DNA from 2 places in the Pedobacter sp. GSP4 genome. Region 1 is predicted to be linked to the other one. Evidence: riboswitches for the same ligand, from Rfam matches in the RefSeq annotation. Region 1 holds a riboswitch; the other holds the start of a gene.
What was found. A riboswitch is a leader RNA that binds a small molecule or an ion and turns the genes downstream of it on or off. The one in region 1 is predicted to bind fluoride.
Positions count from the first base shown of each region.

Region 2: it holds a riboswitch for fluoride, as region 1 does, so the genes downstream of both, ACS5PU_RS10235 (voltage-gated chloride channel family protein) here and ACS5PU_RS11115 (hypothetical protein) in region 1, are expected to answer to the same signal.

Region 1 covers NZ_JBPZIR010000004.1:50,465-59,678, reverse strand. The annotation lists gene ACS5PU_RS11125 (TolC family protein) at 1-552, opposite strand, end outside; gene ACS5PU_RS11120 (four-helix bundle copper-binding protein) at 2,097-2,261, opposite strand; fluoride riboswitch at 2,663-2,731, shown strand; gene ACS5PU_RS11115 (hypothetical protein) at 2,774-3,328, shown strand; gene ACS5PU_RS11110 (EamA family transporter) at 3,333-3,746, shown strand; gene eno (phosphopyruvate hydratase) at 3,805-5,085, shown strand; gene ACS5PU_RS11100 (voltage-gated chloride channel family protein) at 5,104-6,396, shown strand; gene ACS5PU_RS11095 (YidH family protein) at 6,557-6,946, opposite strand; gene ACS5PU_RS11090 (hypothetical protein) at 6,987-7,154, opposite strand; gene ACS5PU_RS11085 (LysR family transcriptional regulator) at 7,486-8,385, opposite strand; gene ACS5PU_RS11080 (c-type cytochrome) at 8,530-9,214, shown strand, end outside.
Region 2 covers NZ_JBPZIR010000003.1:691,740-700,953, reverse strand. The annotation lists gene ACS5PU_RS10260 (Rne/Rng family ribonuclease) at 1-1,437, shown strand, start outside; gene radA (DNA repair protein RadA) at 1,699-3,075, shown strand; gene ACS5PU_RS10250 (DUF4920 domain-containing protein) at 3,414-3,878, shown strand; gene ACS5PU_RS10245 (branched-chain amino acid aminotransferase) at 3,989-5,053, opposite strand; gene ACS5PU_RS10240 (tryptophan 2,3-dioxygenase family protein) at 5,202-6,167, opposite strand; fluoride riboswitch at 6,232-6,294, shown strand; gene ACS5PU_RS10235 (voltage-gated chloride channel family protein) at 6,313-7,602, shown strand; gene ACS5PU_RS10230 (HAD-IB family phosphatase) at 7,938-9,214, opposite strand, start outside.

The sequences.
Region 1 (9,214 bases):
CTGCTCATTGCGACTGATATTGCTTGCTTGAATGGATAGCATGTCCTGAAGCTTTAGTAGACTCAGGTAATCATCAATAGCGATGGCCCTTGTCTGGTATCGGCGCTGGGCAAACTTGGATCGTTCAACGACAAGTTCTGATTTGGCGACTGCATTCTGAGCTTTATAGGCACCAAAATTATAGACCTCCCAATCAAGGGAGACAATACCAAGATTAGTAAGTGTAGCCTTGGTAGTGCTTTCAGTCCTAACACCTCTGGAATTGGAGGGAACTATACCAAAGGCCATATAAGGTCCTGCCACGTTATTGTTTGAGCCCAGATCTGCCTGATAATTAAGCTTCAGATTTGGAAGGGCATTCGCCGCGGTCTCTCTTAACTGGGCGGCACGTATATCAACTGTTGCTGAATCAGCGGCCAGTGAAGGTGAAAAAGCGGTCACGTGATCGATCAGATCAACGATCCCGATGGGCTTTGGGGAGGTTTGGGCATGGCTTTCCAGCCCCATATATAAAAGTGGGAACAAACAGAAAATCTGTTTAATACGGATCATGTCTTTAAATTAAAATTTAAGGAAAAAGATTTGACGGACGTCTTGGACAGGAAACACGGTGATTAACCGGCCGTCGTCACTTCATCATTTGAAGGACCTGTCAATAAAAGAAAATTGAGATAAATCTCAGATCCGAAAGACCTGGTTGGAAATATAAATTGGGACTGATCCGGCAATCCTGTATCTGATCTCAAGAAAATACCTGTTTAGGTTAGAGGCTAAAAGCGAAAGCCCCAAAAATAAGATGACGCCGATAAGAAAAGCTTCCAAAACAGGAAGCACGGTTTTCTTGCGTTCATCAAGGATACACTTAAATTGTCTGGTAATTTTTGAATCCTTTCCAAGCGGAGAAAAGCTACCTTTGTACTGCGCAGCTGATTTTATTCCCCGGGCGGACTCTAAAAGGGAGAGGTTGGATAAAAAAAAGATATTGCCCAAAGAGATAATCAGGTACAGCAAGACGACTCCAATTATAGAGCAATTTGGTACCTGCTTAACTTTCAAACCCTTCAAATTTAACAACCTAAATATATAGGCGCTAAAATCTGCATTAATCTAAAAAGATGAGAGGATAAACCGCAACAAAACCGTTACAAAATATCAACAAATATTAGGTTACGATATTTCTCACCCTACTTTCGATTGTCATCGAATAATTTCTTTTTCCTATACTGTCCCTCCATCTTGTTGTTCAAAACTTTATCAAAATTAACCACAGCTTCACAATGCTCAAAAAGGGTCGAACTTCCGCGGGTTGACCCTACTAAGTGGCAATATGAGGCATCTAAAAAGTATGCCTCTTATTTTTTAAACATTAAGAACTTGAAAATAAGTCACTTACAATAGATTAAATTGAATTTTTCGGTTCGAACTTTTTAGAATTTTCCCTAAAATTAAGATATACCGCAACTATTTATAAAACACCAATTGTCTAGACATCAGTGTTGAACTCCATAAACTGCTATCTAATTAGCCAAATAAGCATGTGGATTAGTTTCAATTGCGAACATCGATCAGCTTGAATATTATTCAATTATAGGATAAACGGGGGGAAATCCGTTTGGTCTAAATTTTTTTACAATTATGCGCAAATGCCATGTAGCTTGCATTTAATTTAGAAGGTACATACCCTCGGTTTAACAACGTGATTGATTTAACACCGCCATTGAAATGAAATTTGTATTTTTTGTTTTTTGAAATAATTTGATGAAGCGGGAATTGAAAGTTCATGCATTATTTAATGCATTCCTCAACTCGCATCTAGCCTTCATTTTCATAGAATTCGAATTATCAAGTACTCATCATCAAAAACTGAAATTCTTATTTGAATAATGGAATGAGTTTATGAGAATCATATCCTAAAAAACCCATTTTTTTAAGGCTAGAGAAAGGACATACCAAGAACAACCTCAAACCTTGGTAAATATCAAATAATGAGGGAATAATGAAAATAAAATGAATGGAATAAATTTGCCTATTTATAAAAATGAAAGGGCAACTAGAATGCTGCCCTTAATCAATTAATGCTCACGGTGATTGGCATCTTAAGCAGCTACTCCTGTCATTCTTCTGCATTCTTCCGCACAAGCCTTACAAGCATCTGCACATTCCTGACAATGCTGGGTATGATGATTACTACACTCATCTCCGCATTGCTGGCAAATATCTGCGCAAATACGGCAAATGTCTTGAGCAAAAGAGCTACCCATACTCATCAATTGAGCGGCAGAGTAGCAGATGGCTGCACATTGCATATCAAGCTCAATACACCGCGCCATCATTTTCACGTCTTCTTCCTGAGTGCATGAACTTGCACAATGATTGCAAATTGAAGCACACTTTAAGCATGCATCAATACAGTTTTTCCATTCATGGTATCCCATAACTTTAATTTTTTAGGGTTATAAAAAAAATTCCTATATAGATAACATGGTTATTTCCAGGCGGTTTCATTTTGTTTAAGAAAAGCTTTAATCCCGTGATATGATGCTTGTTTAAACGGTAGAAGAATAAGAAACTGGTTCTCGTATTCAAATAAGGAGGAATAGTGATAAATTAAATTCTCAACACCTACTTTAAGATTTTGCACATCATTTTATTAGTATTATATTTGCAATACGGAAATGGTGTCCTTCCGATTCAACCGCTTTTTTCAAAAGCTGATGGCACCTACAATAGAAATTCCAGCAGGTAATAAAATCTGCCGGTCAAAGTATTGTAGGTGAAAAAATTAAAAATAAATTCTCAACTCTTATTGCTGGCAGCTATCTTAATTGCGCTTGTCTTACTTTGTCTGTCTGCCAAAGTGAGATCAGTGTTAGCAATGGTCCTGCCGGTTGAAACTGAATGGTTCTTGTGGATAAATCAGCACCATAATGCATTCTGGGATACGATCATGTACTGGGCCAGTGATAAGCGTTTTTGGCTTCCTTTTTATGCCTTCATTATTTATTGCCTCTTCCAGAATTTCTGCAAAAAAATTTGGCAGGTTCTTATTACCATTGCGCTACTAGTTGCTAGTGCAGATCAGATTGCTTCAGGACTGATTAAAAACACCGTTAAGCGTCTACGCCCTTCCCATGAACCGAATCTAACTACGATCATTCATTTAAGTAAAGCAGGTGCGGGTGGGATGTATGGATGGCCATCCGCTCTTTCATCACCTATCTTCAAAAGCATTCTTTCCGCTGGTTCGGCATTTACCGGATCATTGCCGGAGCAACGGTTCTTGTACTCATTTACTTTGGAATTATTCAATAACGGAAAATTAACATAAAACTATGTGGTGGATCTACGCGCTATTATCAGCTTTCTTTGCTTCCCTTACGGCCATCTTTGCAAAAGTCGGCGTAACCAATGTCAATTCTGATTTGGCTACTGCCATACGAACGGTGGTAATACTGATTGTAGCCTGGGGGATCGTAATGGCCAGAGGCGAACTTAAAGGAATTACGGAACTGTCAAAGCATAACCTGCTATTTCTTTTTTTATCTGGCCTTGCCACCGGCTTGTCCTGGATATTCTACTACAAGGCTTTGCAGATCGGGAAAGTGTCCCAGGTCGCCCCTGTTGATAAGTTGAGTGTTGCCCTAACTATTATACTTGCAATGGTGTTCCTGAAAGAAGCTCTTACCCTGAAAGTATTCTTTGGTGCCCTGCTGATCATTGGGGGAACACTGGTTTTGATCTTTTGAGAAACTCAATTATTTGTAAGCAACCGAAATACTAAAAATCAATATAAAACAAAAAACTATGAAATTAACTAAAATTCATGCCCGTGAAATTTTGGATTCCAGGGGCAATCCGACAGTAGAAGTAGAAGTCACTCTTAACGGAACAACAGCAAGGGGTATTTCTCCATCCGGGGCAAGTACGGGTGAAAAAGAAGCCGTAGAGCTTAGAGATGGTGATCCAGAGCGCTATAATGGTAAAGGCGTGGAAAAAGCAGTAAAAGGGATTAACGTCGAAGTCGGCAAATCAGTCACCGGCTTATCCTTTGAGGGTCAGCAGGCCTTCGATGATCATATAATTGGTCTGGATGGAACCGAGAATAAATCAAGGCTCGGCGCAAATGCGATGCTTGCGGCCTCAATCGCCTTCGCCCGGGCTTCGGCCGTTGCAAAAGGGATTCCCTTGTATAGGCAGCTAGTGGAAAGGGAAGGTTACGTAATGCCCGTACCGTGCATGAATGTCATTAATGGGGGAAGGCATTCTGATAACAACATCGATTTTCAGGAATTTATGATTGCCCCTCATAACGCCCCCTCGTTTAAGGAAAGTATCCGTATGGGCGAAGCTGTTTTTCATTCCCTGAGAAGTCTGCTAAAAGCGAAAGGCTATTATACCGGAGTTGGTGACGAAGGTGGGTTTGCGCCAAATCTGAGTTCTAATGAGGAAGCCGTCCAAATCATCATGGAAGCGATACATATTGCCGGTTTTGCTCCAGGCAAGGATATTTCCCTTTGTCTTGACCCAGCGACCAGCGAAATGTGGAATAATGGAAAATATGAATTTTATAAAAGTTCTAAAGAACGGATCACAACAGATGAAATGATTGGCTTTTGGGAAGGATGGTTAAAAGAGTACCCAATTATCCTGTTGGAAGACGGGTTGGGCGAAAACGATTGGGAGGGATGGAAAAAGCTGACCAGCCTTTTGGGAGACAAAGTGGAATTGGTTGGAGATGATATATTCTGCACCAACCCGAGTATTATCCAGCAGGGAATCGACCAGGGCATTGCAAACAGCGTACTGATTAAATTGAACCAGATCGGTACAGTTTCCGAAACGCTAAAGGCCGTAGAACTAGCCCAAAAAAACGGTTACAATTGCTTTATTTCTCACCGCAGTGGTGAAACTGAAGACACGACAATTGCGGATCTGGTTGTCGCTACCGGTGCGGGGCACATCAAAACAGGAAGTGGCTGCCGCTCTGAAAGGGTATCTAAATTTAACCAGTTGCTTCGGATAGAAGAAGAACTTGGTGATAGGGCATCATTTGCAGGAATCAATACTTTTTATAAAAAATTATAAATCAGCCGCTAACCTACAATGAAACATAATAAATTTTTATTTGAACACCTTTCGGTTTTTAAATATGCGGTTCGATGGACGCTGCTTATACTTCCTGTTGCCATTGCAATAGGAAGTATGGTTGCCTTGTTCCTTTGGCTGCTAGGCTGGGCCATTCACTTTCGCTTTCAGCATACCTGTCTCATTTTTCTGCTACCTTTAGCAGGTATTGTGATCCACCTGATTTATCAGTCAGTTGGTAGGTCCTCAGAAAAAGGAAATAACCTGATCATGGATGAAATCCATAGGCCGGGTGGTGGAGTGCCCAGGCAGATGGCGCCAGTAATCTTAATAACTACAGTGATTACCCATTTGTTTGGCGGATCGGCTGGAAGAGAGGGAACCGCGGTACAAATCGGAGGAAGCATCGCAGGAATGTTTAGCCGCTGGTTTAAGCTAAATGAGGTAGACACCAAGATGCTCCTTACCGCGGGAATTGCAGCCGGGTTTGGGGCGGTGTTCGGAACACCGCTCACCGGTGCCATATTTGCAATGGAAGTTCTGGCCATTGGAAGAATAGAGTACAAGGCTTTACTTCCCGCATTAATTGCCAGCGTGCTTGGTGATCTTACTGTCTCTGCCTGGGGCATCCATCATACCGCTTATCACATCGATCTCATAGAGAAAAGTGCCTACTTTCTATCTGAATACCTGCCGGTAAACCTACTCCTGCTTAGTAAGGTTATTCTAGCATCCACATTGTTTGGTCTGGCCAGCTACCTGTTTGCTGTAATGGTGCATGAGATCAAGGCCTTTTTTTCTAAAGTATGTAAGATCCAGTGGCTTATTCCTGTTATCGGTGGTCTGATTATTATAGGCTTGACTTACGCCATCGGGAAACCGGATTACTTAAGTTTGGGCGTGGATAGCGAATACCAAGGAGCCGTTACAATTCCCTCTGCTTTTCAGCCTGGTGGAGCAGATACTTGGAGCTGGTTATGGAAGACCATTTACACAACTTTAACATTAGGAACTGGATTTAAAGGTGGTGAGGTAACGCCTTTGTTTTATATTGGCGCAACATTAGGCAATGCACTTTCGACCTTATTAAATGCTCCAGTTAGTTTGTTTGCTGCCCTTGGATTTATTGCTGTTTTTGCTGGTGCAACGAATACACCCCTTGCCTGTACGATTATGGGTATAGAACTTTTTGGTAGTGAATACACCATGTTTTTTGCGGTAGCCTGTTTTACAGCCTATTTTTTCAGTGGCCATTCAGGTATATATTCTTCACAGCGTATTGCGGTACCCAAAATATTTACGGGAACATAAAATATTGACTTATCCTGTTCCTGTGGATTATCATAAAGAGGTGAAATTTTTATAAGATCCTTGACCAATGCAATCAGCAATTTATATCAAAAAACAACGCTATATCGACCGCTTTCCTTCCTCTCTTTTCTAAAGCATCAAGTACAGATGATTTAACTGCCTATGTTGTTTTAATAAGGTAGAGCAGTAAAAGTATACTGGCTATGAAAACTAAAGCGGTTAAAACTTTAACAAAAAGTGTTGAATGGTAATACACCCCCTGATTCAGTTGTTCTTTCGTTGAATTATATCTTAAGTAAGAACAAATGATAGTAATTGCTCCCAGGGCAACTAGAAAAATCCCGATAATGCGGGAATCTCCGGTTTGGTGCAGGGGCACTTTACTCCCCAGTGCGGCACTGATCTGCTTGATAAATAGCGAGAATTTCATCACCACGAAGCCAAATCCCATGATACCAATACTGGTTCTGATCCAGGCCAAAAATGTTCTTTCATTAGCCAAATGGTCTCCTGTATGCTGTTTGGTGTTTTCCTGATCTTGAATTTTCATCTTGTTCTGTATCGGTATATTACAGCAATATATTTGCATGTTATGTCAATATCGATGCCAGTTTGGAGATGATAACCCTGGTATCCCGGATGCAAGTAAGCCTGTTTGATTCAGTGCCGGCAGGATAGCAGGTAACTGCAATTTCTTCGATAAACGATAAGCCTGATAGGTCAATAGATTCTTTAACCTCTTGTTCAATGCTTTTCATTAGGATCATGATTAATCGGGGTTGATATGTTCTGATTTTATGAGCTAATTGCTCTATTCCCCCCTGCCTCTGGTTTTTTCTGATTTTAACTGACGATTTATCAATAGGTGTACAAGTTAGATGTTCCAAAAAGCATCCCGTGCCTTTAAAGAACTGCAAAAAATCTTCTACAGATTTAAAATCGCCAAATACCTCACTAAATGCAAGATAAATTGTTCGAAACAGATTAGTATTTCCCAGGTAAAAATGTTTATCGTCACCTCCAGGAGCTTCAGAAACAAAGAGCAGCAGCACTTTAGCTGGCTGATATTGCCTCGAAATTTCGGTAACACTATACATTATAGTTGTAGCTTTTAGCGAAGCGCATAAATAGTTCCGCCAGAGCGTCCTGCTGACCATGAAGCTGAATGAAATGAAACGGCCTTTCGATAACCATATCCTTGATATCTATGATGCGGCATTCATTATTCTTGAGCTCTTTCAATATGGAGTGGATAGATAAAAAAGCCAGGCATTTGCTGTGAATCAAATAGGATTTAATGCTTTCGGTACTACCTAACTGCATTTCTATATTTAAGTCCCCTACCTTTATCTGGTGTGCTTTTAAAGCATATGCAATAACATCTAGTGTACCAGAACCAGGTTCACGAAGTAATAAATCATAATCCTTCAACTCATTCGGTTTGATCATTTCCTTTTTCATGGCATAATTGTGACCAGAACACACCAGCACCAGCTCGTCTTTTAGATATTGTTCGTATTTAATCTGTGGGTTCCGGGAGATGCCTTCAATGATTCCAAAATCTATTTCCTTAGCAATCAAACGCTGCTCTACATCTTCTGTGTTTCCGGTAACCAGTTGAATTTGTATATCCTTAAACTTATTGTGAAACTGTGCCAATACAGGTGGAATGATATATTGTGCCACAGTACTGCTGGCACCAATCCTCAATATTCCTTTATGCTGTTTAGTAAGTAGATTCATATCATATTCCAGTTCCCGGTAAGTTCCAAAAATCTGTTCTGCGTAATGCAACAATAATTCGCCGGCTGGGGTGAGGCTGATTTTTTTGTTTCCACTGCGTTCAAATAATGACATTTTGAACTCCTGCTCTAATTCTTTAATGTGTTTGGTTACAGCAGGCTGACTGATAAATAACTCTGCCGAGGCCTTTGTAAAATTCAGCCTTTTAGCGACAGCATAAAATACTTGCAAACGGAAATCTATCATACACGGTTTTAGTAGATAACCTAAGATACAAACAATTTGTTTCAACGGGTACTGACATCATAACCTTACGTTATCATCAATAACTTTTTATGCTTTTTCTGATGAGTAGAATAAATGCACATTTGTAACAGAAAAATATTGGTTATGAATAAGGAATCAACAGAAAAAGAAATCAGACAAGCACTTATATATACAGCCAGGACAACGGCTATCATTGCGTTTCTATTTGTTGCTTGTGGAACCATTTTCATCTGCACTTTATTTTTTAATGGGCAGCCAGATGTAGTGACAGCAAAAACCAAACAGGATGTGGAAACCGGTATAGCTGCTGTTAACGTCAAAAGCCAGGTTGTACCTGCTGATGCCTGGAAAGCGCCTGATGAAAATACGATTCCGGCGGACACCAAGTACGGCCAGATGATCAGGTATGGCAAAGAATTAATAGCACATACGAGCAAATATTTTGGGCCAAATGGATCCATAGCCCGTATTACAAATGGTATGAATTGTCAGAATTGTCACCTCGAGGGTGGAACCAAACTGTTCGGAAATAATTATGCTGGTTTTATTTCCAGTTTTCCTAAAATGAGTGGCAGATCAGGAAAGGTTGAACCTGCATCGGCACGTATTGCAGAGTGCTTCAATCGAAGTCTTGCAGGCAAAGTACCAGACGAATCTAGTAAAGAGATACAGGCAATGCTGGCTTATATGAAATGGCTTGGAACAGGTGTAAAAAAAGGGGAGAAAGTGTTTGGAACGGGAACCGAAAAATTAAAATTCCTGGATAGGGCAGCGAATGTCAAACATGGAGCGATTTTATATACCAGTA
Region 2 (9,214 bases), on a different contig from region 1:
GGCGATATTTATTTAGGCCGCATTAAAAAAATTATGCCCGGCTTAAATGCTGCTTTCGTGGATGTTGGTTATGAGAAAGATGCCTTTTTGCATTATTTTGATTTGGGCCCTCAGGTGCAATCTTTAATTAAGCTAACTAAGATCAAGCGTAATGGCTCGGTTACAGGCACATTGTTAGATAATTTAAAGCTGGAAGCCGATATTAATAAGGCAGGCAAAATTTCTGATGTGCTGAGTAAAAACATGCTCCTACCTGTACAAATTGCCAAAGAGCCAATTTCTACAAAAGGACCGCGTTTAAGTTCCGACATTTCGATTGCCGGCAGGTATGTGGTACTGGTGCCATTCTCCAATACCATATCTGTATCAAAAAAAATAAAAAGCAATACCGAACGTAATCGTTTAAAAAAGATTATCGAAAGTATTAAACCTCAAAATTTTGGGGTAATTATCAGAACAGTTTCTGAAGGCAGAGGGGTTGCCGAAATGCAAAAAGATCTATTGGATTTAATTGCAAAGTGGGAAAACTTCATTAAAAAAATGCCTACAACCGAACCTTCAAAAAGGGTTTGGGGAGAAATGGACAGATCATCTACGTTAATCCGTGATATTCTGAACCCTGATTTTACAAACGTTTATGTGAGTACGCCCGAACTGTACGATGATATCCGTTCTTACGTTCACGACATTTCTCCTGAAATGGAAAAAATTGTGAAACTGTACAAACAGAAAGAACCAATCTTCGATCATTTTGGAATAGAAAAGCAGATTAAAAATGCTTTCGGAAAAACAGTAAACTTACCGGGTGGTGCCTATTTAGTTGTAGAGCACACCGAAGCACTTCACGTTATTGATGTGAACAGTGGAAACCGTACTGCCAGTAAAGAAAACCAAGAGGAAAATGCTTTACAGGTAAATAAAGAGGCGGCTAAAGAAATTGCCCGACAATTGCGTTTACGCGATATGGGCGGTATTGTGGTAATCGATTTTATCGATATGCACAAGCCAACAAACCGTAAAATGCTATTCGATTATTTGCGTGAGCTGATGTTGTTGGATAGAGCCAAACATACGATTTTGCCTCCGAGCAAATTTGGTTTGGTACAGATTACCCGGCAGCGTGTGCGCCCGGAAATGAACATTGTTACGGTAGAAAAATGTCCGGCCTGCGATGGGACTGGAGAAATTAAAGCGAGCATCGTTTTAATGGATGATATTGAGAACAACCTTAATTATATTTTAAGAGAGCAGAATGAAAAAGGTGTAACACTTTGCGTACACCCATACATAGAAGCTTATATTACCAAAGGGATTTTCAACCTTCAGCGCCGCTGGTTCTTCAAATATGGCCAGTGGATTAAAGTTAAGGCACAATCATCATACTACTTAACTGAGTTTCACTTCATCTCAGCAAAAGATGAAGAAATTAAATTATAACTCAAAGCACATTTAACAAGAAGCCCGGATTTAAACATCCGGGCTTTTTTGTTTATTGCGCTTCAAACCTCCAGTTAGTCGGGATTTGCAATCCCATCTTCCGGACTAAGGATCTAAAATCCTTTAGTAGATTAAAAATCCACAGTTATTAAGGTCGAGATTGCAGATCTCGACCAACTGAAATTAAACTTCGCAGGTTTTAAAAACCTGCGAGGTTTATCCCCAATAAAGGCTAAATTCGTAATCTAAAATCTTAATCAATTGGCAAAATCAAAAACAGCATACTTCTGCCAGAGCTGTGGATACGAATCGGCTAAATGGCTTGGCAAATGCCCATCTTGCAACCAATGGAACACTTTCGTAGAAGAAATTGTAGAAAAAAGCCCCGCATCGGTACCAACGTGGAAAAGCGAAACCAGCACCCGGAAGCTGAGCAAACCCAGCAAGGTAGATGAAATTCAATCCTCAACCGAACGCAGAATATTAACAGGCGACAAAGAACTGGACCGTGTACTGGGCGGAGGACTAGTAGAAGGATCGCTAGTACTCATCGGCGGTGAACCGGGCATCGGAAAATCAACTTTGATGCTTCAGCTTGCGCTAAACCTAAAAGGAAAGAAACTGCTTTATATTTCGGGCGAAGAGAGCGAGCAGCAGATCAAAATGCGTGCAGAACGGATTCAGGATCAACCTTCATCCAACTGTTATATCCTAACCGAAACATCAACCCAGAATATTTTTAAGCAGATAGAAATACTGGAACCAGAAATATTGGTGGTAGACTCTATCCAAACACTACACTCTTCACACATCGACTCTACGCCGGGCAGCGTATCGCAGGTACGCGAATGCACGGCTGAGTTATTGCGTTTTGCAAAAGAAACAGGTGTTCCTGTTTTCCTCATAGGCCATATTACCAAAGATGGCGCCATTGCAGGCCCAAAAATACTGGAGCACATGGTTGATACCGTTTTACAGTTTGAGGGCGATAGGCACCATGTTTACCGCATTTTAAGATCAATCAAAAACAGGTTCGGTGCCGCAGCAGAACTGGGCATCTACGAAATGCAGGGAAGTGGCCTTCGCGAGGTTTCCAATCCCTCAGAAATTTTATTATCGCAACGCGATGAGGAGTTAAGCGGGATAGCCATTGCTGCCACTTTAGAGGGCGCAAGGCCAATGCTGATAGAAACCCAGGCCTTAGTGAGCCCCGCCGCCTACGGAACACCGCAGCGATCGGCTACAGGCTTTGATACCAAAAGAATGAATATGCTGTTGGCCGTACTCGAAAAACGCTGTGGTTTTAGGTTAAGCACACAGGATGTTTTCTTAAATATTGCGGGCGGAATTAGGGTTGAAGACCCAGCTATTGATTTGGCTGTACTCATCGCTATTATTTCTTCCCATCAGGATATTGCTGTATCATCTAAAAACTGTTTTGCGGCAGAGGTTGGCTTATCAGGAGAAATAAGGGCAGTTAACAGAATAGAGCAACGCATTGCCGAAGCAGATAAATTGGGCTTTGAAATCATCTATATTTCGAAATACAATTTAAAAGGTATCGCTTTAGAAAAATACAACCTGGAAATTAAAGCGGTAAGTAAAATAGAAGAAGTATTTAGTCTTGTTTTTGGGTAACAAGATTGGGGAATTGGGGAAATAATTTTCCCCAAATCGTTGAAAAAATTCCACGTTTCCCCACCTTGCTTAATTTAGGCAACCCAATTAAAACAAATTAAACAGCTGATTATAAATAACTTGATAAAAAATTAAACAATAAACCACATTTGGTTTAAGGTTTGCCTATTAGTATTTACATAGTGTACACCATCTCTTGGTGAGTCATACACGAAAATAGGGATGATTATCCTCCCGTTGGTGGAGACCAGCGGGGGGTTTTTTGTTTCCATTATTTAGAAAAATTTTAAATAACTTTGAAAAAGATAATAATCGGAACAAAATAAAACCATAAAAGGATGAAAAAGATCATGTTGAGCCTAAGCTTTTGCTTATTTGCGGCACTTGTATTTGCACAAACCGCATATACCGGCCAGAAATTTGGCGAAGAAGTTAAACCTGGCGATGTAAAACCGGCAGCGAAAATGGAAGCCGCAATGGGAGACAAGAAAATTTCAGAAATGAAAATTGAAGGCAAAGTTGTTGATGTTTGCAAGAAAAAAGGCTGCTGGATGGCCCTTGAAATGCCAAATGGCGATCCGATGCGCGTAACCTTTAAGGATTATGCTTTTTTTATGCCAATGGATATTGTAGGTAAAAAAGTGGTTTTAGATGGTTTAGCAAAAAAACAGACCATTTCTGTAGAAACCTTACGTCATTATGCAGAAGATGCAAAAAAATCTCCTGAAGAAGTAGCCAAAATTACCGACCCTAAAAAGGAACTGGCATTCGAAGCTAAAGGCGTGGTAATACTAGATAAATAAAATAAGTTAAAAGATTAAAGCTGAAAAAGCAAAGTCGAAAACGGAGAGCTTTAACCATAAAAAAACCGATGCAGCATCTGCACCGGTTTTTTTTGTTGATTTTCTTTTGGTTATAAAACCCTGTTCCAACCAAATTCATCTGGTGCTAATCCATAACGGATATCGTTCAGTTTTTTAGCAATGCCATTTGAAATATGTCTTGTTGAAGGATCGGTCAATGTATAAAGTTGTCCGTTATAGCCTAGCTCGCCAACGTGGGTTACCGTAGCTGCAGTTCCGGCAGCAAAAGCCTCGGTTAAACTACCGTTTTCAATGCCTTCAATTATCTCTTTAACCGAAACCCTACGTTCTTCTACTTCTACACCTGCCTCTTTGGCTAATTTGATAATGGTATCGCGGGTAACACCATCTAAAACCGTGCTCCGTACCGATGGGGTTACCAGTTTTCCGTTAATTACAAAAAGTAAGTTTGCGGTTCCAGCTTCTTCAATAAATTCATGCGTTACAGAATCGGTCCAGATTAACTGATCATAACCTTCTTTTTTAGCCTGCTCAAAAGGGTACAGTGAACGGGCATAATTTCCGGCAGTTTTAGCAAAGCCAACACCACCGTCGTCTGCACGTGTAAATTCAGTTTCGATTTTAACTTTTAATGCACTGCTGTAATATGGGCCAGTTGGCGTGGTTAATAAAGCAAATTTATAGGTATCAGAAGCTTTAACCCCTAAATAAGGGTCCATAGCAAACATTACCGGACGGATATACAATGCGTAATCTTCCTGATTTGGCACCCATTTCTCGTCTACATTGATTAAAGCAGCCAAACCCTGCATAAAAACTTCCTCAGGAATGGTTGGCATAGACATTCTTGCCGCAGATTTATTAAAACGTTCGAAGTTTTTATCTGCACGGAATACACTAATCTTTCCATCAGGCTGACGGTAAGCTTTCAACCCTTCAAAAATAGCCTGTCCATAATGAAGCGCTGAAATAGCTGGGCTCATTGGAATTGGCCCGTAGGGAATAATCTGTAGATTTTTCCATTCGCCATCTTCGTAGTCGGCAGTAAACATGTGATCGGTAAAAACCTTACCGAACGGTAATTGCGAAAAATCAGTAACAGTCAAACGTGTTTCGTTTGCTTTAGTGATTTTTATATCTAATGTCTCGGTCATACTTTTTTTAATTTTGAATGATTGAATTTTGATTGAATGAATGGATTTGCATAACGCAATTCAACCATTCTATCATTCACTAAGTCAATCATTAATTATTTCGCGCAAATTAAGAAAAAACAGCCTTTTTTAATAGCTTTTTACAATATTAATCTTTGTTTTTGAGTGTTTTAAGTACACTAAGCACCCATCCTTTGCCCCATTCTTCCATTTGTTCTTCACTCCATAGGTAAGGATAGAAAATTCTTTTTTGGAAACGCGGAGGCAGATACTTTTGCCAGTTGGTGCCACCTGTTGCAGCAACATCAACCGGATCTTTTTCCAGATAGCGTACAGCCGATTTATAATGCGATAAAGGCCATTCTACATTTACGTACAGATCCAGTTTGCGCAACTCATCCGCAAGAGCGGTAACATCTTCCCCATTAGCCTGTAACTGATGGTAAAGAGCCGAAAAATTGGTAAGACTGCGATCTTCGGCCAGTTGCAAAAATTGCGCAGCATATTTTTTGATAAACTGTTTTAGCGTTAAAGTCTGTTTTCCCGAAGCCAGCTCGGTAGCGCCGAATTTCCAGTAAATGTATTCGAACTGCTCTGCAATAGTTGCCGTACTCAGTTCTTCACGTTTGCTCTTGTCTACCAAACGGATGAAATCGGTAGCACAGATTTCTATCATCCTATATTGGCCCGACTGAAATCCGCTGGCAGGCAATAAAGACATCCTGAATTTTAAAAACTGCTCTTTTTCCATGCCATCTACCATCACCTCGAAAGAAGTGGTTAATGCATTAAAATAAGCGTTAATGCGTTTTACACGGGCCGTAAAAAATTCGGCGGTTAAGTTTTCATGTTCGGCAATCTGCTTACACTCGTGCAGGGCAAGTTTAAAATAAAGCTCTGTAATCTGATGGTACATGATAAAGATTTCTTCATCAGGAATTGGCGTTTTAGGGCTCTGCAGGCTCAATAATGTATCGAGATGGATGTAATCCCAATACGTTAAAAAATCGGCGTAGAGCAGTCCATCCAAATAGGATGCCATATCTTGCCCCATGGCCGTATACTTTTCTTGTAGCTGGTTTAGTTTGTTTATTATTTCGGGTGTGAAATCCATTGTTTAAAGTTAGCTGCACAAAGGTGATAAAGATTTTGCAACAAATAACTAAATTTTATACATTTGGAATGATGGCGATGGGGTACCGCCAAAACCGCCCAAACAGGCTGATGACTCCTACGATTTTATTTAAAATTGAATTCAAATGCCTGTTAAAAAATTAACAGAAGGATTTCTTCTGTCTACTAAACGCTATATTAAGCTCGATTTCGCATTACTTTTACTCAGCACCTTAAAGTGGCTGCTTATTTCAGCTTTGCTTGGTGGAATTATCGGCTCTGCCTCTGCCCTATTTTTAGAAAGTTTAAACTGGGCAACCAACTACCGCGAACAACACCTTTGGGTTATTGGCTTTATACCTGTTGCAGGTTTAACAATTGGCCTTGCTTATTATTATTGGGGTGCCGATGTGGTAAAGGGCAATAACCTGCTGATAGAAGAACTGCAATCGCCCAAAAAGGTTATTCCGTTAATTATGGCGCCGCTAATTTTTGCCGGAACAATTATTACCCATTTATTCGGGGGCTCGGCAGGAAGAGAAGGCACAGCTGTACAGATTGGAGGTGCATTTGCCGATCAGCTTACCAAAATGTTTAAACTAAAACCCAGGGACAGGAAAATTATCTTAATCTGCGGCATCAGCGCTGGTTTCGCTTCTGTTTTTGGAACACCATTAGCCGGCGCCGTATTCGGCCTCGAAGTTTTTGTGGTGGGCAGCTTAACCTACAGTGCAATTCTTCCATCGTTTATCACGGCAGTTGTTGCCGATTATGCCTGCAAAGCCTGGGGCGTAGGCCACACGCATTATGCTATAGCTTCGGTGCCCGCAATAAATGCGATAAATTTGCTGTTGGCCTTAGGTACGGGTATATTGTTCGGCCTAACAGCGAGGTCTTTTTCTACCTTAAACCATGGTTTATCTAAAGTATTTGCTAAAATTAAATACCCGCCATTAAGGCCATTTATTGGGGGAATTGTGTTGGTAGCGATTATTTACCTCATTGGAAACACCCGTTATATTGGCTTGGGTATACCAGTTATTTCAGCAGCTTTTACACAACAGGAAGCATTTTACACTTTTGCTATAAAACTATTTTTAACCGCTTTTACGCTCAGTGCAGGATTTAAAGGTGGAGAGGTTACGCCACTTTTCTTCATTGGGGCAACATTGGGGAGCTGCTTAAGCCTCTTCGTTCCGTTGCCGGTTGGTTTACTGGCAGGAATGGGCTTTGTAGCTGTTTTTGCAGGGGCCGCAAATACACCATTGGCCTGTATTTTTATGGGTGTAGAGCTGTTCGGCACAGCATCTGGCGTTTACATTGCCTTAGCCTGTGTTACGGCCTATTTATTTTCGGGCCATACCGGAATTTACAGATCGCAAACGATTGGCGCACCTAAACATTTATTGTTGAAGCGGCACCAGTTTTTGAGGTAAACTGATTGTCATTCTGAACGCAGTGAAGAATCTGTTAGTTATTAGTAATTACCATTAATTAACTGATTTTATTACCAAATAATTGAATCCAGCATTTTATTGGCCAGAGATTCTTTATTGTAGTACTATTGAAAACCTAATAGAAGAATCGTCATTTCGACTGAAGCTAGCCGGTTTTTCACCGGCATCGTAATGGAGAAATCTACAGAAAAAGATTTCTCGGCTACGTTGCACCCGATAGCTATCGGGTCCGCTCGAAATGACGATCCCGGATAGGGTGTCATTCATATTGAGTTTTATAAAATAAATTCAAACTCAGAATGACAGTGTAAGTACTAATACAACACCCTAAACTTGATGGTATGCTCAATCTTTTTTAGTGATTTAAACAATTGTTTATCGTATTCGGCATTGATATCGGTAATGGCATAACCAATTTCGGCATTAGTCATCAAAAACTGACCAACAATATTGATATCGTGCTTGGCAAAAACAGTATTGATCTTTGCCATAATACCAGGAACGTTTTTATGGATATGGATTAAACGGTGCGATTTATCGATTTTTGGCAACTGCAGGTTCGGAAAATTGCTACTTAAATAGGTTGCTCCGGTGTTCATAAAATCGGTTACCCGTTTCGGAATAAAATCGAGGTTACGCGGATTGTTTTTCGGATCGTCGAAAACTACGATTCCCTGTTTGGTACACAGATCAAAATCTATTTTAGTTTTTGCGCTGCCCAGGTAGCCAATGGTTTTAAGTTTAACTGCATTTTTTAGCTGGTCTTTGGTTAATTTTTCGCCATCGGCCAAAATCAGGATGCCTACATCTTTAACATACTTTTCTTCAAAAGATGTTTTATGCCTAATGGATAGGCCATCATTTTTAAGGATAGAAAGAGTTACTGGGTCAACATCGCCGATTACCAGGCAAAGAATCCTGTTTTTTGGATAGGAAATGGCGCGCGGTAAATTGTTAACGTACAAAAACTCATCGAAACTTGGGGTTACGTGATCGGCTTTTGCAACAATGCTTTCGCGTGCGATATTCTCTGTAAAAGCAAAAAATTTATTGATCAAACCGCTTTCGCGCAATTGGAAATCAGAATAACCGTCACCAATGCCAAACAATTCGCCTTCGAGCTTTAAATGCTGAAGCAATTTAACCTTGCCGCCTTCTTCACTTAAAGGGTTTGCATGGTCGTAATCGATAATCTTACCATCGCCAGTGGTTACAAAGGTATTGGCATAAATATTTTCCTTCTTAATGTGGTACTGGCTAACCACCGGAGTAATAAACTCTTTAAATCCGCCAGAAACAATCAACACCTCATCAGCATGTTTTTTAAAAAATGCTGCATTGCGCGAAAAGGAAGTTGATACTTTCTTTTTCAAATGTTTGATCAGCTGTTTTAAATGATCTTCATTTGCCTCCAGAAGTTTAACCCGCTGGGCCAAGCTTTCGGAAAAAGATAGTTTACCTTCCATCGCAAAATTGGTATAGTCTTCAATTTTTTGAAAGATGGCTTCTTTGTCTGGGTGGTTCTTCAGAGAAATTCTGGCAAGTTCATCAAGCGCTTCTACCTGTGTAAATGTGCTATCAAAATCGATGA